Regions from separate parts of the Ectobacillus sp. JY-23 genome, predicted to be linked through region 2. Evidence: a T-box and tRNA genes for the amino acid it is inferred to sense, from the RefSeq annotation. Region 2 holds a T-box; the other holds one or more tRNA genes.
What was found. A T-box is a leader RNA that pairs with one kind of tRNA and senses whether it is charged. The one in region 2 lies ahead of alaS (alanine--tRNA ligase), so its partner is inferred to be a tRNA-Ala.
Positions count from the first base shown of each region.

Region 1: it encodes a tRNA-Ala, which carries the amino acid that the T-box ahead of alaS (alanine--tRNA ligase) is inferred to sense. The anticodon was not compared.

Region 1 covers NZ_CP095462.1:2,470,314-2,482,774, reverse strand. Annotated here, with positions in the region: gene MUG87_RS12735 (aminotransferase class I/II-fold pyridoxal phosphate-dependent enzyme) at 1-1,017, opposite strand, end outside; gene MUG87_RS12730 (sigma factor G inhibitor Gin) at 1,244-1,423, opposite strand; rRNA gene rrf (5S ribosomal RNA) at 1,779-1,894, opposite strand; rRNA gene MUG87_RS12720 (23S ribosomal RNA) at 1,976-4,893, opposite strand; tRNA gene MUG87_RS12715 (tRNA-Ala) at 4,953-5,028, opposite strand; tRNA gene MUG87_RS12710 (tRNA-Ile) at 5,044-5,120, opposite strand; rRNA gene MUG87_RS12705 (16S ribosomal RNA) at 5,207-6,742, opposite strand; gene MUG87_RS12700 (pro-sigmaK processing inhibitor BofA family protein) at 7,205-7,474, opposite strand; gene MUG87_RS12695 (YaaL family protein) at 7,665-7,883, opposite strand; gene recR (recombination mediator RecR) at 7,895-8,491, opposite strand; gene MUG87_RS12685 (YbaB/EbfC family nucleoid-associated protein) at 8,504-8,830, opposite strand; gene dnaX (DNA polymerase III subunit gamma/tau) at 8,848-10,506, opposite strand; RNA gene ffs (signal recognition particle sRNA large type) at 10,637-10,900, opposite strand; gene tadA (tRNA adenosine(34) deaminase TadA) at 10,977-11,468, opposite strand; gene MUG87_RS12665 (cysteine hydrolase family protein) at 11,545-12,084, shown strand; gene MUG87_RS12660 (deoxynucleoside kinase) at 12,220-12,461, shown strand, end outside.
Region 2 covers NZ_CP095462.1:1,608,688-1,621,148, forward strand. Annotated here, with positions in the region: gene MUG87_RS08410 (DUF1292 domain-containing protein) at 53-334, opposite strand; gene ruvX (Holliday junction resolvase RuvX) at 368-784, opposite strand; gene MUG87_RS08420 (IreB family regulatory phosphoprotein) at 787-1,053, opposite strand; gene alaS (alanine--tRNA ligase) at 1,121-3,760, opposite strand; T-box leader at 3,810-4,014, opposite strand; gene MUG87_RS08430 (AI-2E family transporter) at 4,052-5,113, opposite strand; gene MUG87_RS08435 (DUF3918 family protein) at 5,401-5,529, opposite strand; gene MUG87_RS08440 (hypothetical protein) at 5,542-5,733, opposite strand; gene MUG87_RS08445 (SF1B family DNA helicase RecD2) at 5,843-8,152, opposite strand; gene MUG87_RS08450 (tetratricopeptide repeat protein) at 8,172-8,822, opposite strand; gene mnmA (tRNA 2-thiouridine(34) synthase MnmA) at 8,899-10,011, opposite strand; gene MUG87_RS08460 (cysteine desulfurase family protein) at 10,031-11,173, opposite strand; gene MUG87_RS08465 (cysteine metabolism transcriptional regulator CymR) at 11,190-11,606, opposite strand; gene MUG87_RS08470 (replication-associated recombination protein A) at 11,738-12,461, shown strand, end outside.

The sequences.
Region 1 (12,461 bases), 860 kb from region 2:
TTCTGTATAAATTCCTTTTTCCTCAAACAGCGCTTGTAGCTCAAAGCCTGATAAAGCACATCTTGTCTGTATAATGACTTTTAGCGGGTCGTTTGGGTATAGTATTTCAATTTGCGGTATACCTGCAAGTCGCTCTTTCCATACACGATAAAAGGCAAGTAGCGGTTCTATGTTACTTTCTTTTATTTGCGCTAACTCAAATCGTGCCAAATCTAAAGATGCCATAATTGGATAGGATGGACTACTTGATTGTAACATATGGAGATATTCTGCAACCGTTTCCTCTTCTACTCTACTACTATTTATGTGCAAGTAAGATCCCATCGTCATAGCAGGCAACGTTTTATGAGCTGAATGCACAACGATATCTGCACCGTAAGCTAATGCCGATTTAGGAAAAGGATGTCCTAAGCAAAAGTGTGCACCATGTGCTTCATCAACCAATACAACGAGGTGATGCTTATGCGCAAGATCAATCATATTTTGTAAATTTTGTGTCATTCCATAATAATTGGGGTGTGTTAGAATAAGTGCCTTGGCATGTGGATATGCCTCAATAGCTGCTTCTAGTGTCTCATATGCTACACCAACAGGAACTTGCGCCTTCTCATCGACCTCTGTTCGCAAAAAAACAGGCACAGCACCAGCAAGCTGAATGCCATTTATAACTGACTTGTGACAGTTGCGTTGCACCAATATTATATCCCCTGAACGGCATGTAGCTAAAATCATCGCTAAGTTCCCTACAGTAGAACCATTCACTAATAAAAAGCTTTTTTTCACACCATATAAATCTGCAACAAGCTCTGCTGCTTCTTTAATACATTCTGTTGGATGATGTAAATCATCTAAATTGCTTAACTCCGTTACATCAATCTCTAGTAAATGATTAAAATGCTTACTAGCATGCTTAGAGGCAAAACGCCCATTTTTATGACCTGGTACATGAAATGAAACAGGTTTGTGTTGAGCAAATTGCACTAATGTATCATATAAAGGGGTTTTTGATTGATTCATTTTGATTATCCTCAGCTTAGTTAATATTGACTAGTATATCTTTTGACAGTTTACTATAATAAGTCTTTCAGTAGAAGAGAATGGGTCTGGCCACATCTGTGCCAGCCTATCTTTTTCATGCTTCTTGGAGAAGAACTTCAGTGAACGATAAAAAAAACAATAGGCTATAGCCTACTGTTTTATAGATTTTTCGAATGCGAAAGCTCACTTCTATATAACGGGAATATCAAGCGTGTATCCTTCGCAATTTTGTAAGATAAAATTCATACTTAGGATCGTTGGTTTCCGTACATATAATATCTTTCTCGCAACTCTCGCATATAAACCCATTATACAACGTAATACCAGTAGGCTTTTCAAGATCACATACAATACAAGATTTTGTTACATTGATTGTATTCTCCAAACCCTTCACCTCCGTATTATTATAGTTAACTGTTATCTTAATTTTTATACATTTTTAAATTATTTAGTTAATTATTCGTCTTATATCCTATGATACAGATATTTTATTGGTGCCTATCTTTATTTGATTTACAATCCTCTATGTTATATAAAGTAAGAGCCCTTTGAAACAAAGCTCTAAGGTTCTTTATTGATTTTCATTACAGGATTTTACTTTCAAAGAGCCGTTCGGGGGCTCCTTAGCACTATGTGCCTTTGGGATTCTCATACATCGTAATTAATAAATACAGATATCAAGATTAAATTTTAACACAACCAAAACAAAAAAGCCGGTCAAAATGACCGGCCTACTGTGTGCCTAGCGACGTCCTACTCTCACAGGGACAAGGTCCCAACTACCCTCGGCGCAAAAGAGCTTAACTTCCGTGTTCGGTATGGGAACGGGTGTGACCTCTTTGCCATCATCACTAGACATATGAAGGCATGTTCCTTCAAAACTGGATAACAAGTGTGTAATCTAGCTCCAGCTCGCTAAACGCTCGCCTCTGCTTTTTTGGTTAAGTCCTCGATCGATTAGTATCAGTCAGCTCCACACGTCGCCGCGCTTCCACCTCTGACCTATCAACCTGATCATCTTTCAGGGATCTTACTAGCTTGACGCTATGGGAAATCTCATCTTGAGGGGGGCTTCATGCTTAGATGCTTTCAGCACTTATCCCGTCCGCACATAGCTACCCAGCGATGCCCTTGGCAGAACAACTGGTACACCAGCGGTGCGTCCATCCCGGTCCTCTCGTACTAAGGACAGCTCCTCTCAAATTTCCTGCGCCCGCGACGGATAGGGACCGAACTGTCTCACGACGTTCTGAACCCAGCTCGCGTACCGCTTTAATGGGCGAACAGCCCAACCCTTGGGACCGACTACAGCCCCAGGATGCGATGAGCCGACATCGAGGTGCCAAACCTCCCCGTCGATGTGGACTCTTGGGGGAGATAAGCCTGTTATCCCCGGGGTAGCTTTTATCCGTTGAGCGATGGCCCTTCCATGCGGAACCACCGGATCACTAAGCCCGACTTTCGTCCCTGCTCGACTTGTAGGTCTCGCAGTCAAGCTCCCTTATGCCTTTACACTCTTCGAATGATTTCCAACCATTCTGAGGGAACCTTTGGGCGCCTCCGTTACATTTTAGGAGGCGACCGCCCCAGTCAAACTGCCCACCTGACACTGTCTCCCGCCCCGATAGAGGGGCGCGGGTTAGAACTTCAATACAGCCAGGGTAGTATCCCACCGACGCCTCCACCGAAGCTGGCGCTCCGGGTTCATAGGCTCCTACCTATCCTGTACAAGCTGTACCAAAATTCAATATCAGGCTACAGTAAAGCTCCACGGGGTCTTTCCGTCCTGTCGCGGGTAACCTGCATCTTCACAGGTACTATAATTTCACCGAGTCTCTGGTTGAGACAGTGCCCAAATCGTTACACCTTTCGTGCGGGTCGGAACTTACCCGACAAGGAATTTCGCTACCTTAGGACCGTTATAGTTACGGCCGCCGTTTACTGGGGCTTCGGTTCAAAGCTTCGCTTGCGCTAACCTCTCCCCTTAACCTTCCAGCACCGGGCAGGTGTCAGCCCCTATACTTCGCCTTGCGGCTTCGCAGAGACCTGTGTTTTTGCTAAACAGTCGCTTGGGCCTTTTCACTGCGGCTCTCGCTAGAGAGCACCCCTTCTCCCGAAGTTACGGGGTCATTTTGCCGAGTTCCTTAACCAGAGTTCTCTCGCACACCTTAGGATTCTCTCCTCGCCTACCTGTGTCGGTTTGCGGTACAGGCACCTTTTACCTCGCTAGAAGCTTTTCTTGGCAGTGTGGAATCAGAGAGTTCGCCCATACGGGCTTCCCCATCACAGCTCAGCCTTACGATGAGCGGATTTGCCTACTCATCAGCCTAACTGCTTAGACGCACGCGACCAGCGGTGCGCATCTCCTATCCTCCTGCGTCCCTCCATTGCTCAAACGGTAAAGAGGTGGTACAGGAATATCAACCTGTTGTCCATCGCCTACGCCTGTCGGCCTCGGCTTAGGTCCTGACTAACCCTGAGCGGACGAGCCTTCCTCAGGAAACCTTAGGCATACGGTGGATGGGATTCTCACCCATCTTTCGCTACTCATACCGGCATTCTCACTTCTAAGCGCTCCACCAGTCCTTACGGTCTGACTTCACAGCCCTTAGAACGCTCCCCTACCACTGATACCTTTGGTATCAATCTGCAGCTTCGGTAGTATGTTTAGCCCCGGTACATTTTCGGCGCAGAGTCACTCGACTAGTGAGCTATTACGCACTCTTTAAATGGTGGCTGCTTCTAAGCCAACATCCTAGTTGTCTAAGCAACTCCACATCCTTTTCCACTTAACATACATTTTGGGACCTTAGCTGGCAGTCTGGGCTGTTTCCCTTTTGACCACGGATCTTATCACTCGTAGTCTGACTCCCAAGGAATAAGTCATTGGCATTCGGAGTTTGACTGAATTCGGTAACCCGAGGGGGGCCCCTAGTCCAATCAGTGCTCTACCTCCAAGACTCTCACACTTGAGGCTAGCCCTAAAGCTATTTCGGGAGAACCAGCTATCTCCAGGTTCGATTGGAATTTCTCCGCTACCCACACCTCATCCCCGCACTTTTCAACGTGCGTGGGTTCGGGCCTCCATTCAGTGTTACCTGAACTTCACCCTGGACATGGGTAGATCACCTGGTTTCGGGTCTACGACCACGTACTATGTCGCCCTATTCAGACTCGCTTTCGCTGCGGCTCCGTCTTATCAACTTAACCTTGCACGGGATCGTAACTCGCCGGTTCATTCTACAAAAGGCACGCCATCACCCGTAAATGGGCTCTGACTACTTGTAGGCACACGGTTTCAGGATCTCTTTCACTCCCCTTCCGGGGTGCTTTTCACCTTTCCCTCACGGTACTGGTTCACTATCGGTCACTAGGGAGTATTTAGCCTTGGGAGATGGTCCTCCCGGATTCCGACGGAATTTCACGTGTTCCGCCGTACTCAGGATCCGCTCAAGAGGGAACGAAGTTTCAACTACAGGGTTGTTACCTTCTATGACAGGCCTTTCCAGACCGTTTCGTCTACCTCGTTCCTTTGTAACTCCGTATAGAGCGTCCTACAACCCCAAGAGGCAAGCCTCTTGGTTTGGGCTAATTCCGTTTCGCTCGCCGCTACTTAGGAAATCGCATTTGCTTTCTCTTCCTCCAGGTACTTAGATGTTTCAGTTCCCTGGGTCTGCCTTCCTTACCCTATGTATTCAGATAAGGATACCATTCCATTACGAATGGTGAGTTTCCTCATTCGGAGATCTCCGGATCATAGCTTACTTACAGCTCCCGAAGCATTTCGGTGTTAGTCCCGTCCTTCATCGGCTCCTAGTGCCAAGGCATCCACCGTGCGCCCTTTCTAACTTAACCATTAAAAAGTTTACACTTTTTGAATTACACTTGTATTGTTATCCAGTTTTCAAAGAACATGGTGGAGCCTAGCGGGATCGAACCGCTGACCTCCTGCGTGCAAGGCAGGCGCTCTCCCAGCTGAGCTAAGGCCCCGTTATTCAGAAAGTATGGTGGGCCTAAATGGACTCGAACCATCGACCTCACGCTTATCAGGCGTGCGCTCTAACCAGCTGAGCTATAGGCCCATACTTATTGAGTTGAACACTCAAAACTAAACAAAACAGAGAACGTCTTTTCATACAATGAACAGCGTTCATTGATGTCTCCATAGAAAGGAGGTGATCCAGCCGCACCTTCCGATACGGCTACCTTGTTACGACTTCACCCCAATCATCTGTCCCACCTTAGGCGGCTGGCTCCTTACGGTTACCCCACCGACTTCGGGTGTTACAAACTCTCGTGGTGTGACGGGCGGTGTGTACAAGGCCCGGGAACGTATTCACCGCGGCATGCTGATCCGCGATTACTAGCGATTCCGGCTTCATGCAGGCGAGTTGCAGCCTGCAATCCGAACTGAGAACAATTTTATGGGATTCGCTCCACCTCGCGGTCTCGCAACCCTTTGTATTGTCCATTGTAGCACGTGTGTAGCCCAGGTCATAAGGGGCATGATGATTTGACGTCATCCCCACCTTCCTCCGGTTTGTCACCGGCAGTCACCTTAGAGTGCCCAACTGAATGCTGGCAACTAAGATCAAGGGTTGCGCTCGTTGCGGGACTTAACCCAACATCTCACGACACGAGCTGACGACAACCATGCACCACCTGTCACTCTGTCCCCGAAGGGAAAGCCCTATCTCTAGGGTTGTCAGAGGATGTCAAGACCTGGTAAGGTTCTTCGCGTTGCTTCGAATTAAACCACATGCTCCACCGCTTGTGCGGGCCCCCGTCAATTCCTTTGAGTTTCAGCCTTGCGGCCGTACTCCCCAGGCGGAGTGCTTAATGCGTTAACTTCAGCACTAAAGGGCGGAAACCCTCTAACACTTAGCACTCATCGTTTACGGCGTGGACTACCAGGGTATCTAATCCTGTTTGCTCCCCACGCTTTCGCGCCTCAGCGTCAGTTACAGACCAAAGAGCCGCCTTCGCCACTGGTGTTCCTCCACATCTCTACGCATTTCACCGCTACACGTGGAATTCCGCTCTTCTCTTCTGCACTCAAGTCTCCCAGTTTCCAATGACCCTCCACGGTTGAGCCGTGGGCTTTCACATCAGACTTAAAAGACCGCCTGCGCGCGCTTTACGCCCAATAATTCCGGATAACGCTCGCCACCTACGTATTACCGCGGCTGCTGGCACGTAGTTAGCCGTGGCTTTCTAATCAGGTACCGTCAAGGTACGAGCAGTTACTCTCGTACTTGTTCTTCCCTGACAACAGAGTTTTACGACCCGAAAGCCTTCATCACTCACGCGGCGTTGCTCGGTCAGGCTTTCGCCCATTGCCGAAGATTCCCTACTGCTGCCTCCCGTAGGAGTCTGGGCCGTGTCTCAGTCCCAGTGTGGCCGATCACCCTCTCAGGTCGGCTACGCATCGTCGCCTTGGTGAGCCGTTACCTCACCAACTAGCTAATGCGACGCGGGTCCATCTGTAAGTGATAGCCGAAGCCATCTTTCCATTTTGAACCATGCAGTTCAAAAACATATCCGGTATTAGCTTCGGTTTCCCGAAGTTATCCCAGTCTTACAGGCAGGTTACCCACGTGTTACTCACCCGTCCGCCGCTAACCTCCGAAGAGGTCCGCTCGACTTGCATGTATTAGGCACGCCGCCAGCGTTCATCCTGAGCCAGGATCAAACTCTCCATAAAAGTGTTTGTCTAGCTAAAATAAATGTTGACGTTTCATGTTTTGTTTAGTTTTCAAAGTTCATTTGCCGCCGAAGCGACTTTATTATCATATAACATCCAAATCCTGAAGTCAACAACTTTTTTCATAGTGTCGCTGACGACATTTATTAATATACCATGTACATAACCTATGGTCAACACTTTTTTAACTTTTTTATCATAACAATTTTATCATTTTAATTATGAGTCACATTAAAGCGTGGTGTTGATAATTAGCACTTGTTGATTAGAGTGAAGAAGTTAAGGCTTCTGTGAAAAAAGTCAGTCAAAAAGAGAGTACACAGATGCGTAGCGCGGAGGAGACTATCTGACCGCCCGATGAAAATGAGCATCGACACAACCAAACTATAAAAAACCACCCTTTTTGTCTCGTAAGGATGGTTTTACCTAAAACAAGAACATCATTATAAAGTGCCTCTTCTCTTAAAGAGGGATAATATACAGCTGAATCACAGCTAGTGCAATTATTCCTGGTATTCCTAAAATTCCTGTTATAGATGCGGTAACTGCATTAATAGGAACATGCAAGCCATACTTGGATCCTGCCATGTTCAGCACAAATAAAAAGATAGCCCCTAGTAATATCTTTACTATTGTCCCCCCTACGAAGCGAATCGGTTTAAGCGGAGCCCCAATTAATAACAGCATGACAATTAAACCTACTATGCATGAAATTACAAGTAAGTTGTTCATTTTTCATCCCCCTTATAACTTGTACTATTATACTTATGAGGAGCTTTTGAAAAATACAACCTATGTTAGAGAACTCTAACTATACTTTCATGCTGATTTTTATAGTAACTAAATCTTGTAGCGACTTCATATAATTATAGATTTACTTCCCATCAAACAGAAAAAAAAGACGCCTTTTTAAGACGTCTTTTTACTTTCTTAATGAGACTTTACGTAATTTCGCTTCTCTTAATGCATAAAAGTACTTCACTTCGGCTAGTTGCAGATGACATAATACCTCTTCAGATGGCTCTAGACTCTGTTCAACTATACGCTTTTGCCTCATCCACTCTTGCTTTAATTCTTCTAATAGTTCAATAAATTTTCTATCATACTGACGTCTAATGTGACCTTTACGGCGAAAAATCATAATTAGACCTCCTACAGCTCTCTACGGCCTTCTAAGGCTTTAGAAAGAGTAACTTCATCGGCATACTCCAAATCTCCTCCAACAGGCAATCCATGAGCGATTCGCGTCACTTTAATACCTGACGGCTTCAATAAGCGCGATATATACATAGCCGTTGCTTCTCCCTCAATGTTTGGATTAGTAGCCAGTATGACCTCTTTAACCATTTCATCATGCAGACGTTTTAATAAATCAGGAATATCAATATCTTCTGGACCAATTCCCTCCATTGGAGAGATTGCGCCGTGCAGAACATGATATACGCCTTGGTATTCTTTCATTTTTTCCATTGCAATTACATCTTTTGGCTCTTGTACTACACAAATCACTGACTTATCGCGGCTATTATCTTCACATATATAGCAAGGATCACGATCAGTAATGTGTCCGCAAACGGAACAATAGGTTAGATTGCGTTTAGCATTTACAAGTGCCTTCGCAAAATCTAATACATCGTCTTCCTTCATGTTAAGTACGAAAAAAGCCAATCGAACTGCTGTTTTTGGGCCAATGCCGGGTAGTTTCATAAAGCTATCTATAAGCTTTGATATCGGTTCTGGATAGTGCACTGGTATCTCCCCTTAGAAAAGTCCGCCCGGTAGATTCAATCCTTTTGTGAATTGTCCCATAGTAGACATTGTTAAGTCTTCAATTTTCTTTAATGCATCATTTGTAGCTGCCATTACTAAATCTTGAAGCATTTCAATGTCATCTGGATCTACTACGTCTTCTTTAATCTTCACTTCAAGCACTTGTTTATTACCGTTTACCACAACAGTTACCATACCGCCACCTGCAGTACCTTCAACTGTTTTTTCAAGAAGCTCCTCTTGTGCAGCCTGCATTTGTTTTTGCATTTTTTGCATTTGTTTCATCATATTATTCATATTTCCCATACCACGCATCATTTCAATTCCTCCTAGATTTATTCTTGTATTTCTACTAGTTCTTGGCCTACTAATTTAATTGCTTCTGCTACAATAGGATCTTCGGCCTTAGGAGTATCTTCGACTTGTTCTTTTAAAAAGCCTTCTCGAATTTTACTCCACTCAGATTTGGGAACAGCTATCATATTGAATTGTTCCCCTAATAAATCATATAAGATTTGCTCGACTGTGTCTGTACCATCTTGATTTTCCCCAGCCATTTTACAATGAATTTCATACTCAAATGCCAGTACATAGGCTCCAGCAGCCGCTGCGACGGGCTCACTTTTTTCGAGCAACACGGCGTATGCAACCTTATTTCTTGCCTTTAGCTGGTCTAAAACCTCTCCCCAAGCACCTTTCAGTTTTTCTAAATCTTTGCGAGTAGCATTTTTTAAGACCTCATGAATGCGTCCTATCGGGAGCTTTAATGTTGTTTTTGCACTTGGTTTAGCAGTTTTCTTTGGCTCAGGTGGAGCTGCTACAACACCGTTTCTTTTCAATTCTTTAAGGGCATGCTCCATTTCCTGCAAACGCTGCATTACTGCCTCTAAACGATCTCCCCCTCGCAGTGCGAATTGCTGACAGAGCTTGACCATTACCACTTCAAGAAAAATACGCGGGTGATTTGTCCATTTCATTTCTTGCTGACTTTTACTAAGTGTATGAATTATATCGTAAATTGCATCTGCTTGTATCTTATCACTGAAGCTACGGAACGATTCGTCAACAACCACTCTTTCCAGTAAATCCTCAAGTCCAGAAGAAGTTTGATATAGTAACATATCACGAAAATAATAAATAAAATCTTCCATAAAACGTAATGGATCTTTTCCTTGATTCATCATACGATTAACAATCCGTAAAGCTTCTGCTACATTGTTATTGTATATACATTCAACCAACTGATTTAAATATTGCTGTGATACAGAGCCTGTTACAGTGAGCACTTCTTCTGCAGTAACCTCGTTTTCACTATAAGAAATTGCCTGATCTAGCAAGCTTAACGCATCACGCATACCACCTTCAGCGGTTCTTGCAACAATATGAAGAGCTTCATCCGTTATAGTAATATGTTCATTATGTACAACGGTTGTTAAGCGTTCTACGATATCCTGAACAGAAATTTTCCTGAACTCAAAGCGTTGACACCGCGATATAATTGTTGGCGGTATTTTATGAGGCTCTGTTGTAGCCAAAATAAAAATAACGTGCTTTGGAGGTTCTTCTAACGTTTTTAACAACGCATTGAATGCGCCAATCGATAGCATGTGAACCTCGTCAATGATATATACTTTGTAACGAACTGAACTTGGTGCATATTTGACTTTATCGCGAATATCACGGATTTCATCTACACCATTATTCGAAGCTGCATCTATTTCTAATACATCCCCAATTGTTCCGTCTGTTATCCCTAAACAAGAAGGACAAGTATTACATGGCTCTGCAGTAGGTGCTTGCTCGCAGTTTACAGCTTTAGCAAAAACTTTCGCAATTGTCGTTTTCCCTGTACCGCGCGGACCAGAAAACAAGTACGCATGTGATACCTTTTGTTGTAGAAGGGCATTTTGCAGCGTCTTCGTTACATGCTTTTGACCTACCACATCTTCAAACATTTGTGGTCGCCACGTTCGATAAAGCGCCTGATATGACACGAGAGCGTTGCCTCCCTCAAACTTTTTTATTCATTTTATTATACCTTATTTGCAACTTTGATTCCATTTCAAAAAAGGCTATCAAAAAACCCACTCTTCATAGAGTGGGTTTATGATTTAAGTTAAACTGCCGTGCACCTTTCGTCGATTATGTGCCATAAGCGTTACTTAAGCAGTTAGCTCGGCCCAGGCACCCCTGCGGCACACGAGAGCTTCCGCTTATTGCTGCTTCCTTCCGGACCTGACAAGGTTCACGGATTCCCGTTGCGCAGGACCCAGACGTCAACGCCACTTACTTAAGGCAGCCCTACAGCAGCATAACCTCGGAAAGGAATTCGGCCTCGCTAGAGCGGATTGCGAGTACAGGGCACCGCTACCTCCCCGCTTAGCACGGCAAAGTTAAAACCATATTTAGTTGCCTTGTTGAAGGCACTATTAGTATAACGCGTTTCTACATAAATTGCAACTTGTCACTTTTTGCTATTGTCAGCCAGCTTCTTTTCTTTTTTCTTTTGCCTAAGTTTGCGAAAAAAATCTGATAATAACTGCCCGCATTCCTCTTGTAAAACACCGCTTATGACCTGTGCTTGGTGATTAAATCTCTCTTCATTCAATAAATTCATTAAAGTTCCTGCACATCCACCTTTCGGGTCTGCTGCTCCGTATACCACTCTTTTTACACGAGATAATACGATAGCACCCGCGCACATGGGGCAAGGTTCTAATGTAACATATAGCGTCACATCCTCAAGTCTCCATGTTCCTAGCTTTTTACAAGCTTCATCAATTGCCAGAAGTTCCGCATGTGCAATAGCACGTTGCTCAATTTCCCTTAAGTTATGAGCACGACTAATAACTTGATCTTGCCATACAATAACAGCCCCAATTGGAACCTCATCAATTGCTTCCGCTTTTTTTGCCTCTTCAATCGCCATTTGCATGTAATACTCATCCGTATACATTTAATAATCCTTTCTTTGTTACAAATAACTTTTTTCCTTTCTACCAAAACTAAACCGAAAGGAAGGAGAATGCAATATGAAAGATACTGCATTATTAATTATAGATATGATTAATGACTTTGATTTTGAGCATGGTCCAACTCTTGCACATAAATGTAGAGAAATCGTCCCGGCCATTATAAACTTAAAAAATTTTGCTAATCAACACGACATACCTATCATTTATATTAATGACCATTATAATATTTGGCAGACAGATATGAAAAAAATTATTGCTCATTGCAGCAATACATTAAATAAAACTTGGCTTAATGATATTTCTCCCGGTGAAAGTGATTACTTTCTCATCAAGCCACATTATTCAGCTTTTTACGAAACACCTTTAAACACATTACTTGGATATCTTAAAATCCAATCTCTTATTTTAACAGGTATAGCTGGTAACATCTGTGTGTTGTTCACAGCAAATGACGCACATATGCGAAATTACAAATTATATGTCCCTCATGACTGTATTGCATCTAATTCTGATAAAGATAATGATCATGCGCTACAAGTAATGTCACATATTTTAAAAGCGGATACATCCCACTCTACCTTGTTATTTACACAATAGGTTTGCTGTACTAGTATAAATTTCTAAACAAATTTTTGTAAAGAATTCGTCCTTTTACGTCCTCTCTTGTGCTACAATAATCCTGTTTTGATTTTTTTGTTCGTCTTAAGACGCCGTGGTAAAGGAGGAGCAACAATGGTAAAAGTACCTTTTATAACTGTAGAGGGGCCGATCGGTGTCGGAAAAACTTCACTTGCCAAAGCTATATCAGATTATTTCGGTCTTCATTTATTAAAAGAGATTGTAGATGAAAATCCTTTCTTAGGGAAGTTTTATGAAAACATCAGCGAATGGAGCTTTCAGACAGAAATGTTTTTCCTCTGCAATCGCTATAAGCAACTAGAAGATATCCACACCAAGTACCTGCAACAAGATAA
Region 2 (12,461 bases):
TGCGTATTTTCACGGAATATAAAAAACGGACTGTTCTCACAGTCCGTTCCTCTTATAACTCTTCTTCATCCATCAATGTGTTAAATAGCTCTTGCACCATTTCCCACTCTTCTTCGTTTTCAATTGGAGCCAATCTTCCACCTTCTTCATCATCCTCATCTGGCTCTACGATAGCAGCATCGTAAATTGGATCTCCATCTTCATCATATTCACCGATTGGTGAGTACACTACATACATTTTGTTACCGAAGCGATCGGATTCAAATGTTGTAATGATATCACATAAATGCTCATTTCCATTTTCGTCTACAATTGTAATTTGGTTCTCATCCACGATATCGTGCTTGTCTGTCATTGTTCTTCACTCCTATTGTTTGCTGTCTAAGTAACCTTGTAAGATGACAACTGCTGCCATTTTATCAATTACTTGTTTGCGCTTTTTCCGACTTACATCCGCAGAAATTAAGAACCGCTCCGCTGCCATAGTAGACAGACGCTCGTCCCACATGATGACTTCAAGACCGAATAATGCGCGCAGATCCTCAGCGAACTTTTGGCAAGCTTCGCCGCGTGGACCGATTGTGCCGTTCATATTTTTCGGCAACCCTACCACTATCTTATCCACATTGTACTGTTTTACTAACTCCTCAATACGATTAAATCCAAATTGATTACGCTCTTCATTGATTTTAATCGTTTCGATACCTTGAGCCGTCCAGCCCATTTCATCGCTAAGCGCAACGCCGACCGTTTTCGTGCCGACATCTAAACCAAGTATGCGCATGTTTAGTCCTCACGATGATGCTTTAAATACGACTTTACCAACTCTTCAATTAACTCATCGCGCTCAAGCTTACGGATATTGTTACGTGCGTCTTTATGACGAGGTATGTACGCAGGGTCGCCGCTCAATAAATAACCCACAATTTGATTGATGGGATTATAGCCTTTTTCTTGAAGTGCATCATACACCGTAAATAATACTTCATTCACTTGGACACTTTGCTTTTCTTCTTGAAACGTAAACTTCATCGTTTTATCGAACTGGTCCATAGTAAGCACCTCGCTTTAAATAGGGATAGGGAGATTACTCTCCCTATCATTGTACACCAAACCAGTCTTAATTTAAAATAGATTTAACATACTCCGTTGCATATGAAATCGCTTCATCTACTTTATTAGGGTCTTTTCCGCCCGCTTGCGCCATGTCCGGACGACCGCCGCCGCCGCCGCCGCAAATAGAAGCTGCGCCTTTCACCAGATTTCCTGCATGGAATTTACCTGTAAGATCTTTTGTAACACCTGCAAGCAAGTTTACTTTTCCTTCATTAACAGCGGCAAGTAAAATAACGCCGGAACCAATTTTATGTTTCAAATCGTCCATCATCGTACGCAAGTTGTTTACGTCCGCGACGTTCACCTTACTTGCAAGAACGCTTACGCCATCAACTACTTGTACTTGATCTGTTAAGTTACCTGCTTCAATATTGCTTAGCTTCGCTGCCAAAGATTCGTTTTCTTTTTGCAGTTGCTTCACTTCCGCAAACAAGCCGTCTACCCTTGTTAAAATATCCTTTGTGTTCGTTTTCAGCTTGCTTGCTGTTTCTTTCAGAAGCGACACTTGACTGTTCATCATTTCATAAGCAGCCTTGCCTGTTACTGCCTCAATACGACGTGTACCTGCACCAATACCGGATTCTGATACCAGTTTAAAGATACCGATTGACGATGTATTTTCAACATGGCAACCACCGCAAAGCTCTAGGCTGTAGTCTCCAACTTGTACAACGCGAACCACATCACCGTACTTTTCACCAAACAGCGCCATTGCGCCCATCGCTTTTGCTTCTTCAATTGGCTTTTGAGAAATAACAACCGGAATACTATCCCAAATCTTTTCATTTACAATACGTTCAATTTTTTCGAGCTCTTCTGCTGTCACTTGACCAAAGTGAGAGAAGTCAAAGCGTAAACGCTCAGATGTCACAAGAGAGCCTGCTTGATTAACATGTGTGCCTAAAACATCTTTTAACGCCTGATGTAAAATATGCGTCGCTGTATGATTTTTAATTACACTTGCGCGATTTGAAGCATCAACTACAGCCGTTAGTGTTGCACCTTCTTGCAATGTACCTTCTAGTACAACCACTTTGTGCAGGTTTTGCCCGTTCGGTGCTTTTTGTACATCTTTCACTGCAACCTTGACACCCTCAGCAATTAATTGACCTTCATCTGCAATTTGACCGCCGCTCTCTGCATAAAACGGAGTGACATCCAAAATAAGTTGTGCCTCTTCACCCGCATTTACAACTTGTGCGTACTCGCCGTTTTGTAGCAACGCTACAATTGTGCTTGTCGCCTGCAATTCATTGTAACCTACAAATTGACTTTCCACTTTGATTTCTCCAAGAACACCACCTTGTACTTGCATGGAATCTACATCTTGACGGGCTGCTCTCGCGCGTTCACGCTGCTGTTCCATCTCTGCTTCAAAGCCGCTGTGATCTACTGTCATGCCTGCTTCTTCTGCATATTCATCCGTTAATTCAATTGGAAAGCCGTATGTGTCATACAATCGGAATGCATCTGCACCAGAAAGAACCGTGCTACCTGCTGCTTTTGCCTTTTCAATCACTTGCGCTAAAATCGCTTCTCCTTCGTGAAGTGTTTCGTGGAAGCGCTCCTCTTCGTTTTTCACAACGCGTTGAATAAATTCTGTCTTCTCTTTCACTTCTGGATAGAAGTCTTGCATAATCTCACCAACAACCGGTACTAGCTCATACATGAAAGGACGATTAATATTCAATTTCTTCGCATATCGTACTGCACGGCGCAATAAGCGACGCAGTACATACCCGCGACCTTCATTAGAAGGCAGTGCTCCGTCCCCCACTGCGAATGTTACCGTACGAATATGGTCAGCAATTACTTTGAATGCTGTGTCCTTCTCTACATCGCCGCCGCGGTATTTCTCACCCGAGATAGATTCTGTTGCGCCGATGATTGGCATAAACAAATCTGTATCGAAGTTTGTCGGTACGTCTTGTACCACAGAAGCCATACGCTCAAGACCCATGCCTGTATCGATGTTTTTCTTTGGAAGCGGCGTATACGTACCGTCTGGATTATGGTTGAATTGGGAGAATACCAAGTTCCACACCTCAAGATAACGCTCGTTTTCACCGCCTGGATATAACTCTGGATCAGACGGGTCGTTACCATAGGCTTCACCGCGATCATAGAAGATCTCTGTATTCGGGCCACTTGGACCTTCGCCAATATCCCAGAAGTTTTCTTCTAAGCGAATAATACGCTCTTTCGGAACACCCATCTTTTCATTCCAAATTTGGAACGCTTCATCGTCTTCTGGGTGAATCGTAACAGAAAGCTTTTCTTTATCAAAACCAATCCATTTTTCGCTTGTTAAAAACTCCCAAGCCCATGTAATTGCCTCTTCTTTAAAATAATCGCCAATGGAGAAGTTCCCCATCATTTCAAAGAATGTATGGTGACGTGCTGTTTTTCCAACGTTTTCGATGTCGTTTGTACGAATGGATTTTTGTGCATTTGTGATACGTGGATTTGCTGGAATTACACGACCGTCAAAGTACTTTTTCAATGTTGCTACACCGCTGTTGATCCATAGTAGCGACGGATCTTCATGCGGAACAAGAGACGCGCTCGGCTCTACAGCATGTCCTTTTTCTTGGAAAAAATCTAAAAACATTTGGCGAATTTCTGCTGCTTTTAACTTCTTCATGTATACTTCCTCCTTATTTTTTGGACAAATAAAAAACTCCCGCCCCCATAGCAGGGACGAGAGTATACTCGCGTTACCACCCTGATTATGGACCGGAGTCCATCACCTCAAGTTGCCGTAACGTGGCAAGACGGCAGGTGTTAGCTGCTCTCAGGATTAGCGTTCCGTCACTCTTCATCTGAAAGTCCTTTCAGCCTACGGGACCTCTCTCTGGAAAATGGGCTGTGACGTACTCGATCCGTCATGGATTTATGTATTCAAGCGAATTATAGCCTACAATTCATAGCCTTGTCAACGTCTTGCGAGCAGTCTTTTGGAATGAATAATGATAGTACGTAATACTGCAAGTACTGGCACCGCAAGCAGCAGCCCCGGCAATCCGGCAATCTCACCGCCTACTAATAAAGCGAACATAATTACAACCGGATGCATCCGAAGGGATTTGCCCACGATATACGGTGATAATATATTACTTTCTAAGAACTGCAAGATAGCGAGCGCTACCCCAGCTTTGATTACCATGTTGACCGATACGGTTGCGGCAACGATCAGAGTTGGAATTGCTCCTAAAATAGGACCAAAGTACGGAATAATATCCGTAACACCTATGAGAATTCCAAGTAACAATGGATATTTTAAGCCAATAATCCAAAATGCAAATGCAGCAACTCCAGCCAATACGGCACACACAAATAGTTGACCACGAATATAGTTTCCCAGTGATTTATCAATATCATCTACAAGCTTTCTCCCCTCTGCACACCACTTCCCCGGGACACATCGCCAAAAAAAGTGATACATGCGATCATAGTCTTTAAGCAAGTAGAATACGATGAATGGAATGAGTACAATGATTAACAGAGAATCCAATATTCCCTGTGCCGTACTCATCATCCGATCCAAAAAAGATTGTAGCTTAGCTTCAACACCAAGAAACGCCTCTCTTAGCTTGTCCGTCACAAATTCCGGAAAATTGGCTGTTCTTGTTTCTACCTGCTTGGTCCAGCTTTCGTACATATTAATAAATTGCGGGAAATTACGGTTCATGTCCTTTAATTGAGAGATTGCTGCAGGAACACCTTTATATACCCCATAACCTACCCCTCCAAAAAATAAGATATATATGAGTAAAATAGCGAGAACACGCGGCATTCCTCTTTGATGTAGCTTCTCCACAAGTGGATGCAATAAGTAAGCAATAAAATAAGCTGTTAAAAACGGAATTATCACCAATTTCATTAATTGCAAAAGAGGAAACCACATTGGCCTTAGCTTCCAAAATACAAGCAAACATAAAAACAACAGTAAAAGCAGGGCCAAACGGTAAATCCAAATTAGCTTAATATTTTTCACCGCACATCCCTCCGTTTCTCTAGTGTGAGAAACATATGGACTCTTTATGCAAAGTCATCAAATACAATAGCTGTGTTACAGTCAGAAGTTAATGATCGACCCTTGTTGATTGGAGGTGATAATCCTGCTGGAAAAGCAAGTCAAAAGGCGACCTCGCAAACGCATAGCGCCGAGGAAACTCTCTGCCGAGGAAACTCTCTGAAGAAGCGAACACCCGTAACGGAAACTAACAACGAACTTTAACAAAACCAATACAATAAAAAACAGTACGGTAAACCGTACTGTTTTTACAAATAAGATTTCATCATTTTTTTCGCTTTTTTCATGCTTTTATAAGAAAGCATGTTATTTTTGCGCGCGTAATGATAAGCAGCAGCACCCAAACCAAATGCCAACAGTGAAGATTTCATGTTCATGCGTGTCACTCCTTACATGCTGATTGTTCTTTCGTCATCATCAAACAAATCATCAAGCGAGCTTAATGAACCATCCTCTTCAACTTGATGTGTAAAAATTTTCCCCTTTGCCACAGACAGCTCAATGTAACAAGTCCAGCAATAAAATTGGTTCACCCCAATTTTACCGATATCTTTTCCTTTACAGTTCGGACATATCAACAAGGCGTAATCACTCCCGTACCTTTTTCTATTACGCCAGTATCGTCCAAACCGCAGGAATTTAAACAGAGACAAAAAACTTCCTTGCCTCTCTTTTATAACTTATGCTGTTTTATAAAAAATCATAAGGAGAAAGTTCTTCCACGTCATTTTCTTCCTTCAATACGGTCCGTTCCTTTAACCTCTCGCAAAGCGTCGTTTGCCGCGTCGCATCGTCCGTACGGCTAATACCTGACTGAAAAGCATCCGACTCACCGCACAAAATTAAAAACTTCTTACTGCGCGTAATTGCCGTATAAAGAAGATTACGCCGTAGCATACGATAATAGCTTTTTACAACAGGTAAAATGACAATAGGAAATTCACTACCCTGTGCTTTATGAATAGAACAGCAATACGCATGCGTAATTTGATTAAAATCCGGCTTTGTATACGTAACTTCAATGCCGTCAAAAGAAACGACAAGCATATCCTGCTGCTCTACATTTTCCTTTGCATAAAAAATAGATACAATTTCACCCATATCACCATTAAATACTTGGCTTTCCGGTTGATTAACAAGCTGCAACACTTTATCGCCCACACGATATATAACATCACCAAAGGTAAGCTCTCTTCGTTGTTCACGAGCTGGATTAAATACTTCCTGAAGCGCTTGATTTAGCATATTAATACCTGCCGGACCTCGGTACATTGGCGCCAGTACTTGTATGTCTTTTGCTGTAAAGCCTTTTGTTTGTGCGTTTTCACACACTTTCTTAACCACATCAACAATTTGGCCGCTGCTACACATAATAAAAGAACGGTCGCTTTTTTGTACAGCAATATCTTCCGGTACTTTACCACCTTTAATTGTATGTGCAAGCTGAATCACGGATGACCCTTCCGCTTGTCTGTATATCTCCGTGAGACGTACTGTTGGAATAATTTCTGCTGCTAACAAATCCTTTAACACTTGACCAGGTCCTACAGAAGGCAATTGATCTTCATCCCCTACAATAATGACCTGCATATCAGAAGGTAATGATTTAAACAGCTGATTCGCAAGCCATATATCGACCATGGAAAACTCATCAATAATAAGTAACTTTCCAGCTACTGGTTCATGCTCATTGCGCTGAAAGGATCCTTCCGGCGTCCATCCAAGCAAACGATGAATTGTACCTGCAGGCAAACCCGTAGCTTCACTCATGCGCTTTGCCGCGCGGCCTGTTGGAGCTGTAAGTAAAATAGGAAACGGATTTTTTTCGTTGTAGTCCTTTGCGTCTAAAGACAATCCGTTCATAGCGGCATACATTTCAACAATACCATTGATTACCGTTGTTTTTCCTGTACCTGGTCCACCTGTTAAAATCATCACGGGATGCGTAAGTGCTGTTTGTACCCCTTCCCTTTGCCGGGAGGCATATTGCACACCAAGCTTATCCTCAATAGAGCCAAGGGTCATAAGAAAATCGGCTTCTGAAAAAGATTCCAGTTCTCCCTTTCCCATAAGACGAAATAATGAAGTAACAAGTCCTTGCTCTGCATAGTATAACGATGACAGATATGAGCGATCTTGCTCAATAATGAGCTTGTCTTCTCCTTGTAAAAATTCCAGACATTGCGTAATATCAGCCTCTGAAACAGTACGTTCATGATGATTTAACAGTTCTATTGTTCGTCTGATTAGTTGCTCTGTTGTAATGTAGACATGTCCTTCCTGCAAGGATACGTTTTCTAAAGTAAACAAGCAACCCGCTCGAATCCGATCCGGATGGTTACCTGATATACCAAAGGCTTTTCCGATCTCATCCGCACGCCCAAAACCAATACCTTCAACATCCTCAATCAGCTGATATGGATTGCTACGGATGATTTCTAACGTTTGCTCTTTATACTTCTGATAAATTTTAATGGTTAGCTTGGTGCCAAAGCCATAGCCGCCCAAAAAGCTCATGACTTTCTCAAGCCCTTGATGCTCAAGAATTGTTTGATACAGCTCCTGTGCTTTATCCTTCTTCACAATACCATCTAACACCGATGCATCGTCCAATATTTTAGAAATTGCTTGTGAGCCGAGTTTTTCTACAATGCGTTCAGCCGTTTTTTTACCGATTCCTTTAAATAAATCACTAGATAAATATTGGACAATTCCATTCTTTGTTTGCGGCAGCTCTTTTTTAAACATCTCTACATGATACTGCATGCCATAACGATGATGATCTTTAAACACCCCGTTTAGTGTAAATATTTCTTCCTCGTGCATGCGCGGAAAATAACCAGTAATCAGAACGTCTTTCTCTTCAAATGCTTCGTTCGTCTCTAGCACCTTCATGCGCACAACAGAATACAAATTGTCTTCGTTATGAAAAATCGTATGAAGGACTTGGCCTTTTATGTATTTGTGTTCCTCTTTAAACAAATCCATTGTGTCCTGCATACTTCACGCCCCTTTGCGGTTAGTTCTGCTCAAGCAAGCGAATGCCGTTGCCCGCAAGAAAATGATCCGGTTGCAACTTAACAGCCTGTTTAAATAACTGCAGCGCTTTTTCATTGTTTTCTTCAAATGCGTATGCAACACCAAGATTATATAGTGCATCTGTATGTGTCGGATCTAATTCCAGTACCTTTTCAAACACCGCTTTTGCTTCTTTCACGTGCTCTAAACGCGCTAAACAAAGCCCATACTGAAATGCAGCCTCCGCATCGCTGTCATTCAACTCCATCGCTCTTTGCAAATGCGGCAGTGCCATTAAATCCTTACTGAGCTCCACATAAGTAAATCCGAGCATAAAATAAACATCTCCAGATTGTAAACCACACTGCATCGCCTTTTCAAACATCACCTTGGCATCTTCAAATTGCTCCCGTTCATAACAAATTGTGCCTAAGCCGTAATACGCTGTTGCTAACGTATCATCTAGCTCCAGTGCTTTTTTATAAAAGGATACTGCCCGTTCTGCTTCTCCAAGAACATCCAGCAAATTTGCAAAATTCACATAACCGAGCGGATTGTTCGGCTCTTCTTGAATTGCTTCTGTTAATAGCTGGGCCGCTTCCTCCCATTTTCCTTCCTGCATCCTCGCAATGCCTTGTTCTAGCTTTGTCATACTTATCACCTCTTCATTAGACTCTATATTCATCATAAAAGAAACCTCGGCTCATGAAAAGTCCGAGGTTTCTAAATCACGCCAAGTAGGAAAGCTTATTCCCGGCGCGGAACACTTCATCAATCGTTCCCCCGCCCAAGCATACTTCACCATCGTAAAACACAACAGCTTGTCCTGGTGTAAGTGCACGAATCGGCTCATCACAAAGAATGCGTACATTTCCACCTTCCATCACTTGTACCGTCACCTTGTTATCAGCTTGACGATAGCGGAACTTTGCCGTACATGTAAATTCCGATGCCTTTGGCTCATTTACCCAGCTTACATCGGTTGCAATCACTTCATCACCGTACAGCAGTTCATTATGAAAGCCTTGCTCTACATATAAAATATTATCTTTTAGGTTTTTACCGACAACAAACCACGGATCTCCATCGCCTCCGATCCCCAGACCATGGCGCTGTCCGATTGTATAATACATAAGACCGTCATGCTTGCCTTTTACCTTACCGGACAACGTTTGCATCATACCTGGTTGTGCAGGTAAATAGTTGCTTAGAAATTCTTTGAAGTTACGCTCACCAATAAAGCAAATGCCCGTACTATCCTTTTTCGTTGCCGTTGCAAGATTTGCTTCCTTGGCTATTTCACGGATTTGCGGTTTTGTTAAGTGTCCAAGAGGAAACATTGTTTTCGACAATTGCTCTTGATTTAATTGGTTTAAGAAATACGTTTGATCTTTGTTATCGTCAACGCCTCGTAGCATTTTATATATGCCGTCTTCATAAACTACACGCGCATAATGACCTGTGGCTACGTAATCAGCACCAAGTGCCATAGCGTGATCCAAAAACGCTTTAAACTTAATTTCTTTATTACACATTACATCTGGATTTGGCGTACGTCCGGCTTTATATTCATCCAAGAAGTACGTAAATACCTTATCCCAATACTGCTTCTCAAAGTTTACCGCATAATAAGGGATGCCGATTTGATTACATACTTGGATTACATCGTTATAATCTTCTGTTGCTGTGCAGAATCCATTTTCATCAGTATCATCCCAGTTTTTCATAAACACACCAATTACTTCATAGCCTTGTTGCTTAAGTAAAAGCGCCGCCACCGAAGAATCGACGCCGCCTGACATACCGATTACAACACGTGTTTCATGAGGTTGTTTGTTCATCTTCTTCACCTCCAGTTTATTAATTTTGTGTCAATCGCTTCACGATCTTCACAGTTTCGTACGCGGCTTTTTCTACTTGCTCTTTTGTATTGCCAAGACCAAAGCTAAATCGTACGGATGAACGTATTTTATCAGAGGATTTTCCAAACATCGCCACAAGAACATGTGATGGATCAATGGAACCAGCTGTACAGGCTGAACCGCTCGATACAGAAATTCCCGCTAAATCCATATTTACAAGAAACGACTCAATATGCATGCCTGTAAAGCTCACATTGAATACGTGTGACAAGCTGTTTTCTCCTCCGTTGACCTCAAATTGGATGCCTTCATTTACGAAGACAGATATCATTATATCCTTAAATAATCGGTATTGTTGATTTTTTTGCTCACGTGCTGCTTCTGCAAGCAAAATCGCTTGATGAAACCCAACAATGCCAGGCACATTTTCTGTGCCGGCCCTTCTTTTACGCTCTTGCTCGCCTCCTATTAATAGAGGAGCAAACACAACATGTTTAGCAGCATACAAAAAGCCTACACCTTTAGGGCCGTTAATTTTATGAGAAGAAACGGACAGTAGATCAATTCCTAACTTCTTTACATCAATCTCCACTATACCATACGCTTGTACAGCATCCGTATGAAAATACGCGTCGTGTTCCCGCAGCAAAGCGCCGATTTCCTCTATAGGCTGTACGGTACCTACCTCATTATTACCGTACATAATTGAGACTAAAATTGTTTTTTCTGTCAATGCCTCTTGTACGTCTTGTACATTCACACGTCCAGTTTCATCAACAGGCAAATACGTTATCTCAAACCCCTCATGCTCAAGCATTTTACACGTATTTAAAATAGCATGGTGTTCAATTGCTGTTGTAATAATATGATTTCCTCGCGTTTTATTAGCACGAGCAACACCTAATAGCGCTAAATTATCAGCTTCTGTACCACCGCTTGTGAAAATAATTTCATTCGGCGTTGCACCGATACTGCTTGCACAAGCCCGTCTCGCTTCATCAACCGCATGTCGCGCTTGTCTGCCATAAAAGTGGATACTCGAAGGATTACCAAACATCTCCGTCATGTACGGAATCATGTGTTCCACAACCTGTGGATGCGTAGGAGATGTAGCTGCATGGTCTAAGTATATACGCTCCATTCATACAGCTCCTTTCTTAAATGTAAAACATATATCCATGTCCGTGCTCTTCATCATACTTTACTAAATCTTCAAGCGTCGTGCTATCTAAGACTTCTTGTACCGCATCGCGAATACGCGTCCAAAGCTGTCTTTGTGCAGGGCGTTCTTCTTCAATCCCCTCAACTACACTAATTGGTCCTTCCAATACGCGAATTACATCTCCAGCCGTAATATTAGAAGGGGTATCAGCCAGTACATATCCGCCATAAGCCCCGCGTGTACTTTTTACAAGACGTGCGTTTCGCAATGGTGAAATCAATTGCTCTAAGTAATGCTCAGACAATTCATGTGCCTGTGCGATAGATTTTAACGAAATGGGACCTTCCCCATACTTCTTTGCCAAATCAATCATAATTGTTAAGCCGTAGCGACCTTTTGTTGAAATTTTCATCCAAGCACCTCTTTCCATTCTTACCTGAGTAAGCCTATAAGATTATATCATAAATTCACATGTGAAGAAATTTCATCTTGAAGTGAGAACGTGATAGGATAAACATACAACACACACACAGGAGAGATTGTATGAAACAACCACTTGCACATCGCATGAGACCAACAACAATTGAAGAAATAATTGGTCAGTCTCACCTCGTTGGAGAAGGCAAGCTTCTCCGCCGTATGGTGGAGGCTAAGCACCTGCAATCCATGATTTTATACGGACCGCCGGGCACGGGGAAAACCTCTATTGCCCGTGCTATTGCTGGTAGCACTGGCACACCGTTTCGACTATTAAATGCTGTTACACATAATAAAAAGGATATGGAAATTGTCGTTGAAGAGGCAAAAATGTCCCGTCACCTTATTTTAATTTTGGACGAAGTACATCGCCTTGATAAGAGTAAACAAGATTTTTTACTTCCGCATTTAGAAAGCGGGTTAATTACAATGATTGGCGCTACTACAAGTAATCCCTTTCACTCTATCAACTCCGCAATCCGGAGTCGTTGCCAAATTTTTGAACTGCACGCATTAACAGAAGCCGATATTTTAATTGGTCTAACCCGTGCTCTCTCGAATTCAGAAAAAGGACTGGGTTTTGTGGAAACAGAAGTAACCAAAGAAGCAATGCAGCATTTCGCAAGAGCGTCCGGCGGCGATCTACGTTCTGCTTATAATGCGCTTGAGCTCGCGGTATTATCTACGTTACCTGTAGATGGCGTTAGAACGATTACACTTGAGGTTGCGGAAGAATGCTTGCAAAAAAAGAGCTTTGTCCACGACAAAGACGGTGACTCTCATTATGATG